Regions from separate parts of the Lentzea sp. CC55 genome, predicted to be linked through region 1. Evidence: riboswitches for the same ligand, from Rfam matches in the RefSeq annotation. Region 1 holds a riboswitch; each other region holds the start of a gene.
What was found. Region 1 has a riboswitch for cobalamin ahead of L6E10_RS39510 (putative cobaltochelatase). Riboswitches for the same ligand answer to the same signal wherever they lie in the genome.

Region 1 (5,277 bases):
GGCGACGACCAGCCTGTTCACCACTCGATCCCCCGCTGGCCCTTCTGCCCGGCGTCCATCGGGTGCTTGACCTTGGTCATCTCCACCACGAGGTCGGCGGCGTCGACGAGCTTCGGGGGCGCGTACCTGCCGGTGATGACGACGTGCTGGTGACCGGGCCTGGTCGTCAGCGTGTCGACCACCTCGTCGACGTCGATCCAGCCCCAGTGCAGCGGGTACGTGAACTCGTCGAGCACGTAGAGGCCGTGGCGTTCGGACCGGATGCGGCGGGCGATCTCCGCCCAGCCCTCCCGCGCGGCGGTGGCGTGGTCGTCCTCGGTGCCCTGCTTGCGGGTCCAGGACCAGCCCTCGCCCATCTTGTGCCACTCGACGGCGCCGCCCTCGCCGGTCTCGTCGTGCAGCCGGCCGAGCGCCTTGAACGCGGACTCCTCGCCGACCTTCCACTTGGCGGACTTCACGAACTGGAACACGCCGATGTCCCAGCCCTGGTTCCAGCCGCGCAGCGCGAGGCCGAACGCCGACGTCGACTTCCCCTTCATCTCGCCGGTGTGGAGCATGAGCAACGGCCGGTTGCGGCGCTGACGGGTGGTCAGGCCGTCCTTCGGCACCTCGGTGGGTTGTCCTTGAGGCATCGGGATCTCCTTATGCGGCCCGGACGACGCCGGCGAGGTGGTCGGCGGACAGCTGGTCGAGCCGCACGCAGGTGCCCTGCAGCGCCTCGGCGATCTTCTGGGCGAGCCCGAGGCGGACGTGCCCCTGCTCGCAGTCCACGACGACGACGGCGGTCTGCTCCAGCAGCCCGGCGGCCTTGAGCGCGTCCTTGGCGGGGTCACCGCCGAGCCCGGACGACGTGGCGCGCCCGTCGGTCAGCAGCACCACGAGCGGGCGCTTGCGCGGATCCCTCAGCCGTTCGACCTCCAGCACCCGGTGGGCCTTCAGCAGGCCGTCCGCGAGCGGGGTCCGTCCTCCAGTGCGCATCTTCTTGAGCCGCGTCGCCGCCGCGTCCACGGAGGTCGTCGGAGGCAGCGCGACCTCGGCCTGGCTGCCGCGGAACGTGACCACGCCGACCTTGTCCCGGCGCTGGTAGGCGTCGCGCAGCAACGAGATCACCGCGCCGCTGACCGCCGACATCCGCTTCTGCGCCGCCATCGAGCCGGAGGCGTCGACGACGAACAGGACGAGGTTCGACTCCTTGCCCTCCCTGACCGCCTTGCGGAGGTCGGCGCCCGTCAGCAGCAGTCCCGGTCCGCTGCGGCCGCGGGCCCGCTGGTGCGGCGCCGCGTTCGTGAGCGTGTCGACCAGGTGCAGCCCATTGCCGTCCACTGTGGACGAACGCACGACCCGGCCGGTGCGGGCGCGTGCCCTCGAACGCTTGCCGGGCGCGCCTTCGCCGACGCCGGGCACCTCCAGCAGCCGCGCCTTGAACGCGGGCGCGGGCTCCGGTGCCGGACGGTCGCCGGGCGCGTTCCCGCCGCCCTTCGGGCCCTCCTGCGGTTCGGGCAGCTCACCACCACCCGGCCCGTCGTCGTCCGGTCCCTCCCCGGGGTCCTCCGCGTGCTCGGCCGCCTGCCGCATGGCGTCCTCGAGCTGCTGCTCCTCGATGCCGGGCTCGTCGAACGGGTCGCGGCGGCGCCGGTGCGGCAGCGCGAGCCGGACCGCGGTCTCGACGTCCTGCTCCTCGACCTGATCGGCGCCCCGCCACGCCGCGTGGGCCGTGGCGGCACGGGCGACCACGAGGTCCGCGCGCATGCCGTCGACCTCGAAAGCCGCGCAGACGGCGGCGATCCGGCGCAGCTCACCGTCCGGGAGGGACACCGCGGGCAGCCTGTGCCGCGCGTCGGCAATCCGCTGCCGGAGCAGGGCGTCCTCGTCCTCCCACTTCCGCGCGAACCCCACCGGGTCCGCCTCGTAGGAGAGCCGGCGCCGGATGACCTCGGTGCGCACGCCGACGTCCCGCGCCGCCTTCACCGCCACCGTCAGCCCGAACCGGTCGAGCAGCTGCGGCCGCAGCTCGCCCTCCTCGGGGTTCATGGTGCCGACCAGCAGGAACTGCGACGGGTGCGAGATCGACACGCCTTCGCGCTCGACGTGCGCGCGTCCCATCGCGGCGGCGTCGAGCAGCAGGTCGACCAGGTGGTCGTGCAGCAGGTTGACCTCGTCGACGTAGAGCACGCCCCGGTGCGCCGCCGCCAGCAACCCGGGCTGGAACGCCCGCACGCCCTCGGTCAGCGCCTTCTCGAGGTCGAGCGACCCGACCAGCCGGTCCTCGGTGGCGCCGACGGGCAGCTCGACGAGCTTCGCGCGCCGCCGCTCCACGCCCTCGTGCGGCGCGTCGGGGCAGTCCGCGCTGCCGGGCACGCACCCGAAGCGGCAGTGCGCCGACACCTCCAGCTCGGGCAGGAGCGCGGCGAGGGCACGCACGATCGTCGACTTCGCGGTCCCCTTCTCACCTCGGACGAGAACGCCGCCGATGCCGGGGTGAACGGCGTTGAGCAGCAGGGCCAGGCGGAGGTCGTCATGTCCGACGACAGCCGAAAAGGGGAACATGCTCGGTGAAGTCCTTCCTCGGGTGTCCACGCCCGCGGTCAGGTGAAGAGGGGGACGAGTTCCTGACTCCCGACCCTGCCGGGCCGGTCACAGTCGCGGGACGGCGCCGGATTCGCACCGGCTTCCTCGCACTCCCCTCACAGCCCCGGCATCGTCGCACTTCGCACCGCCGGGTCCAACAGCCAGGTGAGCGACGTCGCGTCAGAAGTGCGGTATCGTGGGTCCGCGCAGTCGCACTAGCGCTGCGAAGTGGACCCGGCAGCCTTCCGGACGGTGGGTGGGCCGGGTTTCGCGGTTTCAGACGACTTCCACCGCGGCGACCAAAGGCTGCACCGCTTCTTCCACTGACCACCCCGGTGCCAGCACCAGGCGATCGCGTCCGGCAACGCGAGCAGCGGTTCCTCGTGGGCGCGGTGGTGCCGGTAGACGAGCGTCTCGTGACACCCGAGATCTCGAACACAGCGGTAGAGGAGCTTCTTGTCGGCTTCGAGGACGGAATCGTCCTGTTCGAGCACCAGCATCCCGGCGCCGGACACCGCGAGGTCGCAGACCAGCCGGACGAGGCATGCATCCCGTTGGCGCCTGCGCACGTGCGCCGATCCGTCGTAGATCGTGACCTCCGGCGCGATCTCCACCACCACGTCCAGGATCTGTTTCCTGCGCTGATCCGATTCCTTGTGGAAGTGGATCCTCCGCTGGTTGGCCATGACCAGACCGCGCACGGTCCGGCGTGCGGAGACCAGATCGCCTGGGAGCAACGCCGCCGCGGTGACCAGGAAGCCCTTCTCCTTGGGCTCGTCCACGAACACGTGGGCGGTCATGTCGAACTGCCTCCTGATCACGCCGAGATCTGATCGTGGCAGAAGGCTCGGCGACACGATCGGGCGATGGCAGTCGACGTCGCCCTAGATCAGGCTCCGGAACTCCGCCCAGGCCTCCCGGACCTCGTCGGCGGTCCACTCCAGCGCGGGCTCCGCCACCGTGATCTCGGTCTTGGCGAGCGTCCCGTCCCGCCAGAACCCGCCGAGGAACGACCCGCTCACCTCGGTCAGCCGCTCCGGGTCGCCCGGCAGGTGCAGCGCGAACTGGTGGGTGTGCGGTTCGGGCAGGTCCAGGGCGGCGGCCACGACCTTGGCGTGTTCGACGTACAGCCCCAGCCGGGGCAGCACGGTGTCGAGGCCGTGCAACGCCGACAGGGCGGCGGGCCACTGCTGGAACAGCATGCCGCCGTACCGGTGCCGCCAGACGCGCGCCTGGTCGACGAAGTCCTGCGAACCCGCGAGCGCCGCGCCCGAGATGCCTTCGAGCGACTTGTAGAACGACACGTAGACCGAGTCGAACAGGCCCGCGATCTCGGGCAGCGGCTTGCCGAGGCCGTACGTGCTCTCCCACAGCCGCGCGCCGTCGAGGTGCACGACGGCGTCCCGTTCCCGTGCCAGGTCCACGAGCGAGGTCAGCTCGTCCCAGGCCGGCAGGACGAACCCGGCCTCGCGGTCCGGCACCTCCAGCAGCAGCGTCCCGTACGGCTCCGGGCAGGAGCCCACCTCGCAGTCGCGCACCTTCACCGGGCGCAGGCCGGACAGCACGGTCAGCGCGTCGTCCTCGTGGTTCAGGGGGTGCGCACGCGGGTGCATCGCCACGATCGGGTTGTGGGTGCGGTCGGCCCAGCAGCGCAGCGCGATCTGCTGCGCCATGGTGCCGGTGGGCACGAACAGCGCCGCCTCGGTGCCCAGCAGCTCCGCGACCCGCTTCTCCAGCGTCTCCACCGGGCCGCCGTCGCCGTACCGGTCGGGGTCGACGTCCGGCACGGGGCCGAGCCTTTCCAGCAGCGTCTTCTTGCGGATTCCGGAGAGTTGGCGGTTCAGCACCCCAGCATCAAACCTCAGCCGCGAGAGTGTCCGCGAGAGAGATAACGCCCGCACGGATCTCGTCGGCGGTCATGCCCTGGTTCAGCAGGAACTCGACAGGACGGCCAGCACGGTGTGCTGGCCGAGGCGACGTCCGGCGGTGCCGGCACCCTGCTCGTGCAGCTCGCCCGCCTCGCGCCTGCCGGAGGAGGCCCTCGGGCTCGGCGACGTCTACCGGCTCGACGAGATCGCCGAGGCGCACCGGGCGCTCGAAGCCCGCACCACGAGGGGCAAGCTCATCGCGCGACCGTGACCGACCGCGGCGCGCGGAACGACAGCAGGTTCAGCCAGTCCGGACCAGGCCCGGTGAGGTGCAGCGAGGGCTCGTGCCCGGCCACCGTCCGCAGCGTCACCGCGGCCTCCAGCCGGGCCAGCCCGGCGCCGAGGCAGAAGTGCCTGCCGTAGCCGAAGGCCAGGTGCCGCGGATCGGTCTCCTTGCCGCGCAACAACAACACGAGCTCGGCGCCGGCGGGCACGCGCACCCCGGACAGCACCACCTCCCGCGCGGTCAGCCGCCGCCACGTCACCACGGGCGTCTCGGTGCGCAGCACGTCCTCGACGAACTCCTCCGCGACACCGGGCAACGGCAGCCGCGCCCACAGCTCGCGGTCCAGCAGAGCCCGGCGCAACGCCGTGGACAGCAGCTGGGTCGTCGTCTCCTGCCCCGCGATCAGCAGGAAGTAGCAGAGGCCCGCGGAGTCCTCGGCGGACACCCCGGCGTCGGCGAGCGCGCGGAACAGCTCGCCGTCGCGCGCGTGGTAGCGCTTGACCAGCCACTGGTGGAAGTCGCCGACGTCGTCGACCAGCTCCAGCTGCCGTTCGC
Region 2 (5,277 bases), on a different contig from region 1:
TTGGCGGCGCGCGTTTCCGCGAACGCCGGGTGCGCGCCTGCGGACGAGGCGAGCTCGGCCGAGGATTCCAGGGCCGTCAGGTAGATCTCCTCGGCGATGCGCGTCGACAGCTCGCGCGCCTGTGGTGAGTCGAACGGCAGGCGCAGCTTGAAGAACACGTCCTGCAGGCCCATGACACCGAGGCCCACCGGGCGCCAGCGCGGGTTGGACCGCGCCGCCTGCTCGGTCGGGTAGTAGTTGATGTCGATCACGCGGTCGAGGAACACCACAGCGGTGCGGACCGTGGAACGCAGGCGCTGCCAGTCGATCCTGCCATCGGCCACGTGCGCGCCGAGGTTGACCGAGCCGAGGTTGCAGACCGCGGTCTCCTCGTCGCTGGTGACCTCGATGATCTCGGTGCACAGGTTGGACAGGTGCACCACGTTGCCCGGTTCGGCGGTCTGGTTGCACATGCGGTTCGCCGTATCCTTGAACGTCATCCAGCCGTTGCCGGTCTGGGCGAGCGTGCGGATCATCCGTCCATAGAGGTCACGAGCCTTGACCGTGCGCACAGCCCGGCCGGCCTCTTCAGCGCCGCGGTAGGCGCGGTCGAATTCGTCACCCCACAGGTCGACCAGCTCCGGGACCTCGTCCGGGTCGAACAGCGACCAGTCCTGGTCAGCCTCGACGCGGCGCATGAACTCGTCGGGGATCCAGTTGGCCAGGTTGAGGTTGTGCGTGCGGCGGGCGTCCTCGCCGGTGTTGTCGCGCAGCTCGAGGAACTCCTCGATGTCCGGGTGCCACGTCTCCAGGTAGACGCAGGCAGCGCCCTTGCGGCGGCCGCCCTGGTTGACCGCCGAGACCGACGCGTCAAGCGTGCGCAGCCACGGCACGATACCGTTGGAGTGGCCGTTCGTGCCGCGGATCAACGCACCACGTGACCGGACTCGGGACCATTGCACGCCGATGCCACCGGCGAACTTCGACAGCCGGGCGATCTGCTTGTACCGGTCGTAGATCGACTCCAACTCGTCGCGCGGCGAGTCGAGCAGGTAGCACGAGGACATCTGGGTGTGCACCGTGCCGGAGTTGAACAGGGTCGGCGAGCTGGGCAGGTACGCCAGCGACGACATCAGCCGGTAGAAGTCGATGGCCTCGGCGGCGGTGTGCGAGAGACCGCAGGCGACGCGCAGCAGCCAGTACTGCGGCTGCTCGATCACCGAGCGCTTCGCGGGGTGGCGCAGCAGGTAGCGGTCGTAGACGGTGCGCAGACCGAAGTACTCGAACCGCCGATCACCCTCGAGGTCGATCGCGTTGTCGAGCTCGCGGGCGTTGGCGGCCGCGAACTTCGCGGTCGCGTCACCGATCAGGCCCTCCGCGTGGCCGAGGGCAACGCTCTGACTGAAGGACTGCACGCCCTGCCGGTGCACTTCCTTCTCGATGAACGCCGCAAGCAGACCAGCGGCCAGCTTGGAGTACTCGGGCTCTTCCGACACGAGCGCCGCGGCGGTCTGGATCGACAGCCGGTCCAGCTCCTCGGTGGTGGCGCCGTCGTAGAGGCCGCTGATCGTCTTGGTGGCGACCCGCAACGGGTCGACGTCGTGCAGACCGACCGCGCAGCGCTCGACCGCGCGCACGATCTTGTTCAGGTCGACCGGTTCGAGTGAACCATTGCGTTTCTTGACGCGCATCGTGGTGGCGACTGTGTCGACCGCCGTCATAGCTCTCTCCTCGCGAGCTCAGGTGGCCACGAGGACAGCGAGGAGCGAACGGGCGCGCGCGACCGCCACGTCCTCCCGCCCTCCCTCGGGGCCTCGGACACCCGCACGCGTCGAAGCGTGCGGGGCGCTGGCAGGTCTTCGGACTCGCGGGCACGCCTGTCGGCTCCTACCGGCCGTCGCTTCCCAGACGTTCACGTCCAGTGCTTCTGACGGCTTTCGTTCCCGTTCACCGCTGCGGGGCAGTCCCGGACTCACACCGGGTTCCCTCTTGCGACGACCGATCTGGATGATCGGCCGAACCAGCTCTGCGGCACACTACATGGGCGGAGTCGAGTGATCTGCAACTACATCTAGTGGGCGTGTTATTCGCTTGGGCAGCACCCGAACGATCACTCCAGCGATGGCCGAGCTGTGCCCGCACTCCCCTGAGCCGCACCGTCGCGCCCAAGTGCGTTCGCACCGGCTTGATCAGTGAACAGCGGATCGACGTCGTCAGATCATCATGCCTTGTTCACTGACGCCAATTCCCCTGTTGGACCAGCAGACCTGGTGACGGCCAGCCCGGCGTGCGCGAGCCACGGACAGGCGATGTGGGCGTACCAGGCCAGCGGGTGCGGGTCGACCAACTGACCGAGCGACACGCTCCCAGCTACAGCTCCCGATGATCCGGATTCACCATCAGGTCAAGAGGCTCGCCGGCAGTCGGCCGCCCGTGGACAGCACCAATGACCTGGACACGCGCCTGAATGATCCTGGGTGCTCGGGATAGCGAGGCGCGCCACGGACCCGTCCGTGATTCCCGCGAAGCACTCCTCCACCCCACCTCACGATCAGTCTGTTGCAAATCTATGGCTCTTGCGAAAGAGTGGCGATAGACCCCACGGAGTTCTCGGAGAAGCCCCCATGAGCCAGTACGTGCTGCCGGATCTGCCCTACGATTACGCGGCGCTTGAGCCCGCGATCACCGGCGAGATCCTTGAGCTGCACCACAGCAAGCACCACGCCGCCTACGTCAAGGGCGCGAACGACAGCCTGGAACGGCTTGCCGAAACCCGGGAGAAGGAGGACTTCACCGGCATCGTCGGCTTGGAGAAGACCTTCGCCTTCAACCTGTCCGGGCATGTGCTGCACACGATGTTCTGGGACAACTTGAGCCCGGACGGCGGAGACCGCCCCGACGGCGAGCTCGCTGCCGCGATCGACGAGCACTTCGGCTCGTTCGACGCGTTCGCCAAGCAGCTCTCGGCCGCGACGTCGCTGGTGCAAGGGTCGGGCTGGGGCGTGCTGGCGTGGGAGCCGCTGTCGCAGCGCCTGATCGTCGAGCAGGTCTACGACCACCACGGCAACGTCGGCATGAACACCACGCCCGTGCTGGTGTTCGACGCGTGGGAGCACGCCTACTACCTGCAGTACCGCAACGTGCGACCGGACTACGTGCAGAAGCTGTGGTCACTGGTCAACTGGACCGACGTCACCCGCCGGTTCGACCAGGCCCGCGCGGGCGGCTCGGGGCTCATCGCGCCGTCGAAGTAGGCCACCGAAGGCTGGCAGTGGGTGCTCCGACAAGCCACCTCGCTGCCGTGACGTGCCCCCGTCACCCGGCGGGGGCACGGCTACTTCCAACGGCCCTTTGGCCCTCTGAGGTTCCCCCGGTAGCTCGGAGACTTTCAAGCATGGTCCGATAGGACCTGAAGGGAGTCGTCCGTGGCAGCACCGAGGAAGTACCCCGATGAGCTGAGGGGCTCGTGCGGTCCGGCTGTATCGGGAGTCGGATCCGAAGCCGGTGATCCGGCGGCTGGCCGAGCAGCTCGGAGTGCATCACGAAGCACCAAGCGAGATATGTCGATCTTGTGTGACCTGCGTATCTGCACGTATCTCACGGTGGTGGCACCATGATCAGTCTCAGTTGTCGTGTCACTTCCTCCGATGCACCGCATCACGCGTTGAGCCTCGCCGAGGCCGTGATCCGCTGCGTTCGCGGTAACGCCTCGCGCAGGTCCGGCCGACCAGTCCAGCACATCGGTGCTCGGTAAGCGTGGATTCGGCTGGTGTTTCAGCGTGAGCGTGGAAGGCAGGTGAGGACTTCCGTGAGCGCATCCAGTGTGAGCGAGGTGATCGCGTGGATTCGTGAGCAGATCGCGCACGACAGGGCGCGTGCTGAGAAGAAGGGGGCGGAGCGCCGAGACGGCGGTCGTGACGTGAGGGACGTGCTGGCGATCGCCGACGCGCATGAGGCGCCGCTGGTCTTCCTTGAGTCCAACGTTCGGTCCACCATCGGGCTCGACGCCGCCAGCGGGGCCGACGTCATCAACGAGATGTTTTGGGCGTTGAGCGGCAACACCTTGCTGAGGCACGTCGCCAGCGCCTACCGCCACCGATCCGGCTACGACCGGCCGCAGTGCTCTTGGCCGGCGCCGAGAGCAGGTGACGATCCAGCTCAGCGCTACCGTCGCTGACGTCGAACTCCACCAGCGGCGCCTCAAGCGCCTGAAGGTTCAGGAAGAATGACTCGGTGGGCGAGACAACGTTGACGTCTTCGAGAAGTGCGTAGGCCTGGCACCGCCGTGGGCTGCTCAAAAGATGTCGCCGACAGGGGTCATCCGGCCGATACCGCATGGATCACAATTCACGCGATCTAGGGATGCGGCCGAGAGGGGCTCAGGAGCGGGCGACTGAGTCGAGCAGACTTTTGGCGATGTCGCGGAGTTTGATGTTCTCGCGCTGTGAGCGTTGCACGAGCATCGCGAACGCTTTGTCGGCGGTGCAGGAGTGCACGGCAATCAAGACGCCTTTAGCCTGGTCGATGACGGCCCGGGAGACGAGTGCCTGTTCCAGGCTGCTGATGTGGTCTCGTGAGCGCTGGTGGCGTTGGGCGCTGGCGATCGTGGCCGACGCTGTGGTGGTGAACAGCCGCATGAGCCCTTCGTCGAAGGGGTCGAAGGCCGCGGCGGTATAGCTGTAGATGTTGAGTGAGCCGAGGTGCTGCTCTTGGGTGGATTGTGAGGAGGGCAGCAGCACCGGCACGGACAGTTAGGCGCGGATCGCCTGCTCGGCCGCGGCTGCCTCAAATTCCGGCCACTCCTCGAAGTGCTCGCCGACGACCGCCCGCACTGCGCGCAGGGTGCGTGCGGCCTCGAAGCACGGGCCTCGGTTGGCGCTGTACTGCTTCTCGTCGACCTCGATCAGCCGGGGGTTCGTGGCGGCCGCGGTGCGTGGCTGCGCCAGATCCATCAGCGACACCGTCACCGCATCCGCGTCCGGGATCGCCCCGCTGGCGGTGTCGGCCAGCCGCTGCAACGCGGTGTCGAGCGGCTCCTCGTCGGTGAAGAAGTTCCGGAGCACCGTCAGCGCCTCGGCGGTCTCGTCGAGTCTGCTCAGGGCATCGGGACGGTAACCCTCATCTGGCTTGGCCGGGGACATCTCGGATGCATGCGTTTCGTCAGCCATGCCGCGGCACCTCGTGGTTCAGAGGAACTGATCTGCGGCGCCACTGCTTGACGTCGTCAGCGCACGGTACGCAATGATCAAGACATAACTGTGCGGCCGTCCAGCCGCAAGCGAACCGGGACCGGCGCGG
Region 3 (5,277 bases), on a different contig from region 1:
TGGAAGAGCGCGGTGGGGGCGTTGCCGATCGCGATCACGGCGCCCTCGAAGCGGTCCGCGAGCAGCTCGAGCGCCGCGGCACTGCGGGTGTTGCCGATTTCCCGCGCCCTGTGCGGCGTGCGCGGGTCCTGCAGGTAGCAGAGGACCTCGTTGTCCTTCGGCAGGCGGCGGCGCGTGACACCCGAGGCGACCATGTTGGCGTCGCAGAGGATCGGGGCGCCGTTGTTCAGCGCCTCGCGGGCGTCGCGGACGACGTTCGGCGAGAACGCCACGTCGTCGGTCAGATCGGTCATGCCGCAGGCGTGGATCATGCGGACGACCACTGTCGCGACGTCGCCGGGGAACCTGGTGAGGTCCGACTCCGCGCGGATGGTGGCGAAGGACTGGCGGTAGATCTCCGCGCCGTCCTTGATGTACTGCGTCAACGGATCTCCTCGTAGCCGTCGCCGGTCGCGACGAACTCGATCACATCGCCGGCGGGGCGACCGCAACGGCGTGCACAGCCCGACCAGTGGACCGGTCGGTCGTGCGGGGTTCCGAGCCAAGCGCGCGCGTCGGCGCGGACGTCGGACAGCGACTTGGCACAGCCGGGGCGGCCGGTGCAGGCGCTGACGCCGTGCCACGGCGAGGCGGGGTCGGTGATCAAGCCGGACGTGCCGGTCCCGGCGGGCACCACCAGGCTGCGCCACGGGGTCAGCCGCAGCGGCACGCCCGGCAGTTGCGCCGCGTCCAGCCGGCCGAGCGGGACGCCCGGCGTCACGGGTGAAGGTGCGACAGGAGTCACAACCGGGCTGAACCGGTCACCCGGCGAGACGCCGAAGTGCTCGGTGATCTTCCGCACACCGCCGTCCACTTCGGACAGGCGCCACGCGGTGCCGCGCAGCGACCCGAAGAGGCGGGCCGCGGTCACCACGGCGTCGACCGGATCGGTCACGCGGACGCCGGTGTCGCGGCCCGCGAGGAGCAGGACCGTCCCGCCGTCGCCCTGGCTGACCAGGCCGAAGTCGCCGCCCAGGCCGCTCACCGAGGCGCCGACCGTGACCAGGAACCGGCCCGGCAGCGAGGCCAGCGACGGGTCCGCGCACAGGGCGGCGTCGAGCTCGTCGACCAGCGCCTGGTTGTCCTCCAGCGGTGCCGCGATGATGTTGCGCATCCGCTCGTGCGACCACGAGGGCAGCAGGCCGGCGGCACGCAGCCGGGAGCCCAGTTCCACCCCGTCCGCGAGGCCCCTGATCTGGAGGTTCGCCCGCGAGGTCAGCTCGATCGAACCCGAGCCGAGCTCGGCGGCCGCGACCCGCACGACGTCCCACTGAGCAGCGGAAAGAGTGCCGCCCGGCACCCGGATGCGCGCCAGCCCGCCGTCGGCCGCGGGGTGCAGCTCGACGGCGCCGGGGCAGGCATCCGGGTGACTACGCATAGGTCGGACTGTAACCCGCCGGTTAGGGTGAGCCCGAACGGCGAAGCACAGGAGGAAGCCGGTGTGAATCCGGCGCGGTCCCGCCACTGTGACCAGCGGACACGCTGGGAGTCAGGAACTCCGCTTCGCCTGTCACCCGCAACCTGGGGCGAGGACCCCACGAGGGATGGAGCCTGCGTGATCCTGCTGCTGTCGACTTCCGACACCGACCTGCTGTCGGCGCGTGCGAGCGGTGCCGAGTACCGCCTCGGCAACCCCGCACGGCTCACGGCCGAGGACCTGCCCGCGCTCGTCGAGGGCGTCGACCTGGTGCTCGTGCGCATCCTCGGTGGGCGCCGGATGTGGGAGGAGGGCCTCGACTGGCTCCTCGCCGGCGGGCTGCCGGTCGTGGTGCTCGGCGGTGAGATGCAGCCCGACGCGGCGCTGATGGAGCTGTCGACGGTGCCCGGCGGCGTCTGCGCGGAGGCGCACCTCTACCTCGCCCACGGCGGGCCGGCGAACCTCACCGAGCTGCACAAGTTCCTGTCGGACACGGTGCTGCTGACCGGTCACGGCTTCCAGGCGCCCGCCGCCACCCCGAGCTGGGGCGTGCTGGAACGGGAGAACACCCCGGCGGAGGGTCCGACGGTCGCGGTCCTCTACTACCGCGCGCACCACGTGGCCGGGAACACGGCGTTCGTGCACGCGCTGTGCGACGCGATCGAGGCCAAGGGCGGCAGGCCGCTGCCCGTCTACTGCTCCTCGCTGCGCACCGCGGAGCCCGAGCTGCTCGACACGCTGCGCGCGGCGGACGCCCTGGTCGTGACGGTGCTCGCGGCCGGTGGCACGAACCCGGCGAAGGCGTCGGCCGGGGGCGACGACGAGGCGTGGGACGTCGGTGCGCTGGCGGCGCTCGACGTGCCGATCCTCCAGGGCCTGTGCCTCACGTCGAGCCGTGAGACGTGGGACTCCAACGACGACGGACTGTCTCCTTTGGACACCGCGACCCAGGTCGCCATCCCGGAGTTCGACGGCCGGATCATCACGGTCCCGTTCTCGTTCAAGGAGATCGACTCCGACGGCCTCACGGTCTACGTGGCCGACCCGGAACGGGCGCTGCGCGTCGCGGGCATCGCGGTCCGCCACGGCCGGTTGAGGCACATCCCGGCGAGGGACCGCAAGGTCGTCGTGATGCTGTCGGCGTACCCGACGAAGCACTCGCGCATCGGCAACGCCGTCGGACTCGACACGCCCGCGTCGACCGTGCGGCTGCTCAAGGCCATGAAGGAGCACGGCTACGACATCGGCGACGAGCTGCCGGGCGTCGACGAGCTCGACGGCGACAAGCTGATCCACGCGCTGATCGCCGCCGGTGGCCAGGACGCCGACTGGCTCACGCAGGAGCAGTTCGAGAGCAACCCGATCCGCATCGCCGCGGCCGACTACCGCGAGTTCTACGAGACGCTGCCGGACGACTTCCGCGAGTCGATGCAGGAGCACTGGGGCGACGCGCCGGGCACGCTGTTCGTCGACCACAGCAGGTCGAAGGACGGCGAGATCGTGCTGGCCGCGCTGCGGTCGGGCAACGTCGCGGTGATCGTCCAGCCGCCGCGCGGGTTCGGCGAGAACCCGATCGCGATCTACCACGACCCGGACCTGCCGCCGTCGCACCACTACCTCGCGGCGTACCGGTGGATCGAGTCGAACTTCGGCGCGGACGCCGTGGTGCACGTGGGCAAGCACGGCAACCTGGAGTGGTTGCCCGGCAAGACCGTCGGCATGTCGGCCTCCTGCGGCACGGACGCGGCGCTGGGCGACCTGCCGCTGATCTACCCGTTCCTCGTCAACGACCCCGGTGAGGGCACGCAGGCGAAGCGGCGCGCGCACGCCACGCTGGTCGACCACCTGGTGCCGCCGATGGCCCGTGCCGACAGCTACGGCGACATCGCACGGCTGGAGCAGCTGCTCGACGAGTACGGCAACATCTCCGCGATGGACCCGTCCAAGCTGCCCGCGATCCGCGCGCAGATCTGGACGCTGATCCAGGCCGCGAAGCTCGACCACGACCTCGGCCTCGAGGACCGGCCGCACGACGCCGAGTTCGACGAGTTCCTGCTGCACGTCGACGGCTGGCTGTGCGAGGTCAAGGACGTCCAGATCCGCGACGGCCTGCACGTCCTCGGCGAGGCGCCGACCGGCAGCGTGCGCGTGAACCTCGTGCTCGCGATGCTGCAGGCACGGCAGATGTGGGGCGGTCAGGTCGCCGCGCTGCCCGGTCTGCGCGAGGCGCTCGGGCTCACGACCACGGCACGGGAGGACGTCGACGCCGTCGAGGAGCAGGCGCGCGCACTCGTCCAGGCGATGGAGGACGGGGGCTGGAACCCCGAGGTCGCCGAGACCCTGCACGAGTCCGCGGACGTCCGGAAGATCCTGGAGTTCGCGGCTGTCGAGGTCGTTCCGCGGCTGGCGCGCACCACGGACGAGATGACGAACGTCCTGCACGCGCTGGACGGCGGCTACATCCCGGCCGGCCCGTCCGGTTCTCCGCTGCGCGGCCTGGTGAACGTGCTGCCGACCGGCCGCAACTTCTACTCGGTCGACCCGAAGGCCATCCCGTCGCGCCTCGCGTGGGAGACCGGCCAGGCGATGGCCGACTCGCTGCTCGCCCGCTACCGCGACGAGAACGACGGCGAGTGGCCGCCCTCGGTCGGCCTGTCGGTCTGGGGGACGTCCGCGATGCGCACCGCCGGCGACGACATCGCCGAGGTGTTTTCGCTGCTCGGCGTGCGGCCGGTGTGGGACGACCAGTCCCGCCGCGTCACGGGCCTCGAGGTGATCGGGCTGGAGGAGCTGGGAAGGCCGCGCATCGACGTGACCGTCCGGATCTCCGGCTTCTTCCGCGACGCCTTCCCGCACGTCGTGTCCCTTTTGGACGACGCCGTGCAGCTGGTCGCGCACCTGGACGAGCCGGCGGAGCACAACTTCGTCCGCGCGCACGTGGTGAAGGACCTGGAAGAGCACGGCGACCAGCGCCGGGCCACGTTGCGCGTCTTCGGCTCCAAGCCGGGTGCGTACGGAGCGGGCGTGCTGCCGCTGATCGACAGCCGCAACTGGCGCGACTCGTCGGACATCGCCGAGGTCTACGCGGTGTGGGGCGGGTACGCGTACGGCCGCGGCGTCGACGGCGTCGCCGCCCGCGAGGACATGGAGTCCGCGTACCGGCGGATCGCGGTGGCGGCCAAGAACATCGACACCCGCGAGCACGACATCGCCGACTCGGACGACTACTTCCAGTACCACGGCGGCATGGTCACGATGGTCAAGGCGCTGACGGGCAAGGCGCCCGCCGCGTACGTCGGCGACAGCACGCGGCCGGAGGCGGTCCGCACGCGCACCCTGACCGAGGAGACGTCGCGGATCTTCCGCGCCCGCGTGGTGAACCCGCGCTGGGTCGGGGCGATGCGCAACCACGGCTACAAGGGCGCGTTCGAGCTGCAGGCGACGGTCGAGTACCTGTTCGGCTACGACGCCACGACCGGCGTCGTAGCGGACTGGATGTACGAGAAGCTGACCGAGACCTACGTGCTCGACCCGGAGACCCGCAAGTTCCTGCAGACGTCGAACCCGTGGGCGCTGCACGGCATCGCCGAGCGCCTGCTGGAGGCGGCCGAGCGCAAGATGTGGGAGCACCCGGAGGAGTCCACTTTGGACGCGCTGAGGTCGGCCTACCTGGAGACCGAGGGCGACCTGGAGGACGGCGTCTGATCCAGCCGGACGCAGCAGTGGCCCGGTGACGGGGCGAGGCGGGCGGACGCGCCGTCCGCCCCGATCCCGTCCAGCAGGCCGCTGACGAGGCAGAGGTTCATCCCGCACACCAGCCG
Region 4 (5,277 bases), on a different contig from region 1:
ACCGACCTGACGGTGCACCTGCACCGCTCGCCCGCCGGCGAGTGGATCGGCCTGGACGCGCGGACCACCATCGGGCAGGACGGGGTCGGGCTCGCGACCAGCGTGGTGCACGACGTGGAGGGGCCGGTGGGGACGACGGCGCAGGCGCTGTTCGTCCGCGAACGCTGACGCAGGCCACGACAGGAATCGCAGCCCCACCACCGCCACGAAGACCCGCGGCCGACACATCCGGGTGAGTTTCCGCGTACCGCGGCCGGCACCGGGACGTGCCTCGATGCTGTTCCGGTTCGCCACCCGCGCGGGCTCGGGCCGCACGACCACCGATGTCCTCGGCCTGTCCGACCGGCCTCGCAGGGGCGTAGCGTCAACGGGACTGTGAAGAGGTTCGCGAACCGGAAGGAAGCGGGCCGCGCCCTGGCAGCGCGACTCGCCGACCGCTCGTGGCACGACCCGCTGGTCCTCGGCCTGCCCAGAGGCGGCGTCCCGGTCGCCAGGGAGGTGGCCGAGCACCTGCACGCCGAGCTCGACGTGGTCGTGGCGAGGAAGATCGGCGCTCCCGGTCACCCCGAGTACGGCGTGGGCGCGGTGACGGCCGACAGCGCACCGATCTACGACAGAGCGGTGCTCCGGGCCCTGAACCTCACCGAGGAGCAGCTGGGCCGGATCTGCGACGAGGAACGCGCGGAAGCCCGGAGGCGCACCGCCCTCTACCGGGGCACGAAGCCGCTGGTCATCAGGGACCGCGACGTCATCCTCGTGGACGACGGCCTGGCCACCGGCGTCACGGCCAAGGCGGCGCTCGGGTGGATCGCGCACCACTGCCCGCGCAGCACCACCCTGGCCGTTCCCGTCGCGGCCGGGGAGTCGCTGCGGAGCTTCACGACGAGAACCGTCGCCGTCCTCGTCCCGAGGCACTTCCGGGCCGTCAGCACCTGGTACGAGGACTTCGATCAGACCACGGACGACGAGGTGCTCAGGGCGCTCTCGAAGTGGGACACCACCGGGAACGGCGAGTAGAAGCGGTGCAGCAACGAAGACCACCGCTCGTAGGAGGGTCCCTGCCGGAAGCCGACCGTGTGGTCCTCCAGCGTGTTCCAGCGCACGAGCAGCAGGTAGCGCGACGGCGCCTCCAGGCACCGCAGCAGTTCCAGGCCGCGGAAGCCCGGCGAGGCGGAGATCAGCTCCCGCGCCTCGCCGAACGCCCACTCGAACTCGGCCTCGGAACCCGGCAGCACGTCCAGCAGGGCGTGCTCCGTGATCACAGGCGGCAGAACCTGATGTCCGAGGCCAGCACGGCCTTGGCGCCGATGGCGGCCAGCTCGTCCATCACCTTGTTCGCCTCCTTGCGCGACACCATCGCGCGCACGGCGGCCCACTCCGGGTTCGCGAGAGGGGCGACCGTCGGCGACTCCAGGCCCGGGGTGAGGGCGATGGCGTCGTCGAGGAGCGAGCGCGGGCAGTCGTAGTCGAGCATCAGGTACTGCTGCGCGAACACGACGCCCTGCAGGCGGGCCGTCAGCTGCTTCTTGGCGGCGGTCAGCTCCGTGCCGTTGCGGTGGATCAGGACCGCCTCGGACTCGCAGATCGGCTCGCCGAACGGCACCAGGTCGTGCTGGCGCAGCGTGCGGCCGGAGCCCACCACGTCGGCGATCAGGTCGGCCACGCCGAGCTGGATCGAGATCTCGACGGCGCCGTCGAGGCGGATGACCTGCGCGGTGATGCCGCGGGCCTCGAGGTCGCGGCCCACGAGCCTCGGGTAGGCGGTGGCGAGGCGCTTGCCCTCGAGGTCGGAGACCTTCCAGTCGGTGCCGCGAGGGCCCGCGTAGCGGAACGTCGAGGCGCCGAAGCCCAGCGCCAGCAGCTCCTCGACGGAGGAGCCGTTGTCGTCGGCGCCCGAGTCGGCGGCCAGGTCGCGGCCGGTGATGCCGAGGTCCAGGTCACCGGACGCCACGTAGATCGCGATGTCCTTGGGGCGCAGGAAGAAGAACTCGACCTCGTTGTTCGGGTCGAGCACGGTCAGGTCGCGCGGCTCGTGCCGCTGCCGGTAGCCGGCCTCGGTGAGCATGGCGGAGGCGCGTTCGGCGAGCGCACCCTTGTTCGGGACTGCTACGCGCAGCATGTGAGGGTCTCCGTCAGAGGTACTTGTAGACGTCTTCGAGGGTCAGGCCGCGGCCCAGCATCAGCACCTGGAGGCGGTACAGCAGCTGCGAGATCTCTTCGGCGAGCTTCTCGTCGGACTCGTACTCGGCGGCGATCCAGACCTCGCCCGCCTCCTCCAGGACCTTCTTGCCCTGCGCATGGACCCCGGCCTCGAGCGCTGCGACGGTGCCGGATCCCTCCGGCTTGGTGGCGGCTCGTCCGGTCAGCTCTGCGAACAGGGAATCGAAGGTCTTCACGGCTCCACATCCTCCCATCCCCCGGACCCCGGTCCGCACCGCGGTCGCATCTGTCCCAGGCCGTGGACGTGATCTGTCCTGCATGAACACCCGGTAGCGTGAATTCCCGTGTCCGAATTCGCGGAGGTCCTCGCAGCGCTGCGCCGGGTGCGCGGGATCAACCCCTTCTTCGCGCTCGACGTCGGCCGTCCGGACGACTCCTGGTCGCCGGGAACGGCGCTCCTGGAGGGCCCGGCGCTCAAGAACACCATCGACGCCATCGCTGTCCGGTACCGGGCGGAGGAACCCCGCGTCGCGGCGAGCCTGTTCTTCCTCGGCTACACCGCGCGGCTGCTCAGCCCGCTCACGGCCGCGAACCTCCCGATCGACGTCCGGCCGGAGAACCTGTGGTGGCAGCACCACCCGGTCAACGGCCTGAGCGTCCGCATCGACGAGCCGCGGCTCGGTCCGCCCGCCGCCGAGGCGCTGGAACCCGTGGTCGAGGCGATCGAGTCGGTCACGCCGGTGGCGCGAGGGTTGTTGTGGGGCAACGCGATGTCGAACATCGCGGGTGCGCTGAAAATGGTTGTGCGCGCACAGATGCTCACGGCGGAGGAAGCGGAAGAACGGGGCGAACTGCTCATGAGCGCACCGCCGTTCGAACAGGCCGGCACATTCCTGAGCTTTCCCGGCGAAGTCGGGTTCGTGCGCAGGAGTTGCTGCCTCTACTACCGCGTCGCCGCAGGTGGGAAGTGCGGCGACTGTCCGCTCGTGAAGTGAGGAACGCAACAACTCTTATGGCCGGTTGTGCCTGACCGGCCGGTGAACTTACGGTGCACGCGCCGCAGTGACGGGAAGCCGGTGTGAATCCGGCGCGGTCCTCGCCACTGTGACCGGGAAGCGATCCCCGCCGAGCACGTCACTGGTCCCGCGAGGGGCTGGGAAGACGCGGGGGCAGCGTTGATCCGGGAGTCAGGAGACCGGCTGCGGCGCCGCAAGGAGAGTTGACCTTCCACGAGGTATGGAGGAGCCCGTCATGACGAGCCCCGCAGCAAGCCTGTCCGCCGTCCGCGTGCCCAAGTGGGCCTTCGCCGTCTCACTGCTCGGCCTGATCGTCACCTACCTGGTCCTGCAGGAGAACGGCCTCGCGCTCGGCGCGAGCTCGGAGCTGCTGCACGAGTTCTTCCACGACGGCCGCCACGCCCTCGGCGTCCCGTGCCACTGATCCGCTGATCAAGCAGATGACGACGTACAGGTCCCTCGCGCTGCGCGGGGTCGCGGCCGGCGCCGTCGCCGGCGTCGCCTCCGCGCTCGTGCAGCTCCTGGTCACCGAGATCCCGATCCGCGCCGCGCTCGCGGTCGAGGCGGCGCGGGAACCCTCCGGTGACGGCCACGGCCACTCCCACGGCGGTGAGGAGCTGGTCGGTCGCGGCACGCAGGTCGTGGGCGGCATGCTCGGCGTGGTGATCGTCGGCGTCGCGGTGGGCCTGGTGTTCGCCACGGCCTACGCGCTGTCGAAGCGCTGGTTCGCCGCCGGCACGCCGTTCACGCGCAGCTTCGCGCTCGGCGCCGCGGTGTTCGGCGCCGTGGCGCTGCTGCCGTGGCTCAAGTACCCGGCCAACCCGCCCGCCGTGGGTGACCCGGGGACGGTGGACCACCGCACCGCGCTCTACCTCGGTGTGGTGGTCGCGGGCCTGGTGATCGTGTGGGGCGCGAGCCTGCTGGCCGACCGGCTGCGCGAGCAGTCGCAGCCGGTCCGCACGACCGCCGTGCTGCTCGCGGTCACCGCGGCCGTCGCGGTGGTGCTGCTCGCGTTCCCCGCGTCACCGGACACGATCCCCGCGGACGTGCCGGTCGCCGTGCTGTGGCAGTTCCGCCTCAGCTCGCTCGCCCAGCTCGCCACGCTCCACGTCGGCATCGGCGTGGTGTTCGGCCTGCTGGTCGACCCGGCCACGCGCCGGGCGAGGACCCCCGCCGCGGCGCCACACCGCTAAAGCGCGCGCAGCACCTCGAGGTCGACGCCGGTGAGGGAGTCGCGGAAGACCCGCCTCTCCCCCGCCGGCACCTCGACGTCGCACGGCACCACCAGCACGGTGCACCCGGCCGCCACCGCCGCCGCGACGCCCGTGGGCGAGTCCTCGACCGCCACGCACCGCGCCGGATCGACGCCCAGCAGCCGCGCGGCCTTCAGGTACGGCTCGGGCAGCGGCTTGTTCAGGCCGTCCACCTCGTCGCCGCACACCGTCACGTCGAACAGGTCGCGGCCGATCGTGTCCAGCGCGACCTCGGTCAGCGAACGCTCGGTGGACGTCACCAGCGCCATCGGCACACCGGACGCGCGCACGGCCTTCAGCGCCTCCTGGGCGCCCGGCCGCCACGGCAGGCCGGCGCGGAAGACCTCCTCGGTGCGGCGCGAGATCCACGCGGCGCCGTCGGCCATGTCGGCGTCGGTCGGCTCGATGCCGACGTCGGCGAACAGCAGGCGCATGGTGGTGGGGACGTTGCTGCCGACCATGCGTTCGCGGGTCTCCGGCGACAGCACGCCGCCCAGTTTCTCCGCGTACTCGTAGAGCGGGATGTCCCACAGCTTCTCGGAGTCCAGCAGCGTGCCGTCCATGTCCCACAGGACCGCTTGCGGGTCAGACATTGAAGTACTTCGCCTCCGGGTGGTGCGCCACGAAGGCGTCGGTGGACTGTTCCGGGTGGAGCTGGAGTTCCTCGGACAGCGAGACCCCGATGCGCGCCGGGTCGAGCAGCTCGACGACGCGCCGGCGGTCCTCCATGCCGGGGCAGGCGCCGTAGCCGAACGAGTACCGCGCACCGCGGTAGCCGAGTTTGAAGTACTCCTCGACGTCGGCGGGGTCTTCCGCGGCGACTGACCCGCCACCCGGCCACACGAGCT

Region 2: linked by a shared signal. The riboswitch ahead of L6E10_RS33495 (ribonucleoside-diphosphate reductase subunit alpha) and the one ahead of L6E10_RS39510 (putative cobaltochelatase) in region 1 are both predicted to bind cobalamin.
Region 3: linked by a shared signal. The riboswitch ahead of cobN (cobaltochelatase subunit CobN) and the one ahead of L6E10_RS39510 (putative cobaltochelatase) in region 1 are both predicted to bind cobalamin.
Region 4: linked by a shared signal. The riboswitch ahead of L6E10_RS14535 (CbtB-domain containing protein) and the one ahead of L6E10_RS39510 (putative cobaltochelatase) in region 1 are both predicted to bind cobalamin.

Annotation. Positions count from the first base shown of each region.
Region 1 is NZ_JAJCXE010000057.1:221,663-226,939, reverse strand. It holds gene L6E10_RS39520 (cobyrinate a,c-diamide synthase) at 1-21, opposite strand, end outside; gene cobO (cob(I)yrinic acid a,c-diamide adenosyltransferase) at 18-632, opposite strand; gene L6E10_RS39510 (putative cobaltochelatase) at 643-2,547, opposite strand; cobalamin riboswitch at 2,583-2,718, opposite strand; gene L6E10_RS39505 (hypothetical protein) at 2,784-3,389, opposite strand; gene L6E10_RS39500 (low specificity L-threonine aldolase) at 3,453-4,415, opposite strand; gene L6E10_RS39495 (hypothetical protein) at 4,555-4,707, shown strand; gene L6E10_RS39490 (cytochrome P450) at 4,691-5,277, opposite strand, start outside.
Region 2 is NZ_JAJCXE010000054.1:167,530-172,806, forward strand. It holds gene L6E10_RS33495 (ribonucleoside-diphosphate reductase subunit alpha) at 1-1,700, opposite strand, end outside; cobalamin riboswitch at 1,812-2,019, opposite strand; gene L6E10_RS33500 (superoxide dismutase) at 2,604-3,233, shown strand; gene L6E10_RS33505 (hypothetical protein) at 3,803-4,156, shown strand; gene L6E10_RS33510 (ANTAR domain-containing protein) at 4,359-4,724, opposite strand; gene L6E10_RS33515 (hypothetical protein) at 4,731-5,147, opposite strand.
Region 3 is NZ_JAJCXE010000008.1:97,317-102,593, reverse strand. It holds gene L6E10_RS05505 (precorrin-8X methylmutase) at 1-425, opposite strand, end outside; gene L6E10_RS05500 (hypothetical protein) at 422-1,417, opposite strand; cobalamin riboswitch at 1,426-1,560, shown strand; gene cobN (cobaltochelatase subunit CobN) at 1,595-5,161, shown strand; gene L6E10_RS05490 (metalloregulator ArsR/SmtB family transcription factor) at 5,122-5,277, opposite strand, start outside.
Region 4 is NZ_JAJCXE010000019.1:591,445-596,721, reverse strand. It holds gene L6E10_RS14565 (thioesterase family protein) at 1-168, shown strand, start outside; gene L6E10_RS14560 (phosphoribosyltransferase) at 376-1,017, shown strand; gene L6E10_RS14555 (antibiotic biosynthesis monooxygenase) at 951-1,262, opposite strand; gene hisG (ATP phosphoribosyltransferase) at 1,259-2,119, opposite strand; gene L6E10_RS14545 (phosphoribosyl-ATP diphosphatase) at 2,133-2,396, opposite strand; gene L6E10_RS14540 ((2Fe-2S)-binding protein) at 2,505-3,155, shown strand; cobalamin riboswitch at 3,226-3,358, shown strand; gene L6E10_RS14535 (CbtB-domain containing protein) at 3,412-3,600, shown strand; gene L6E10_RS14530 (CbtA family protein) at 3,617-4,369, shown strand; gene L6E10_RS14525 (HAD family phosphatase) at 4,366-5,022, opposite strand; gene metH (methionine synthase) at 5,015-5,277, opposite strand, start outside.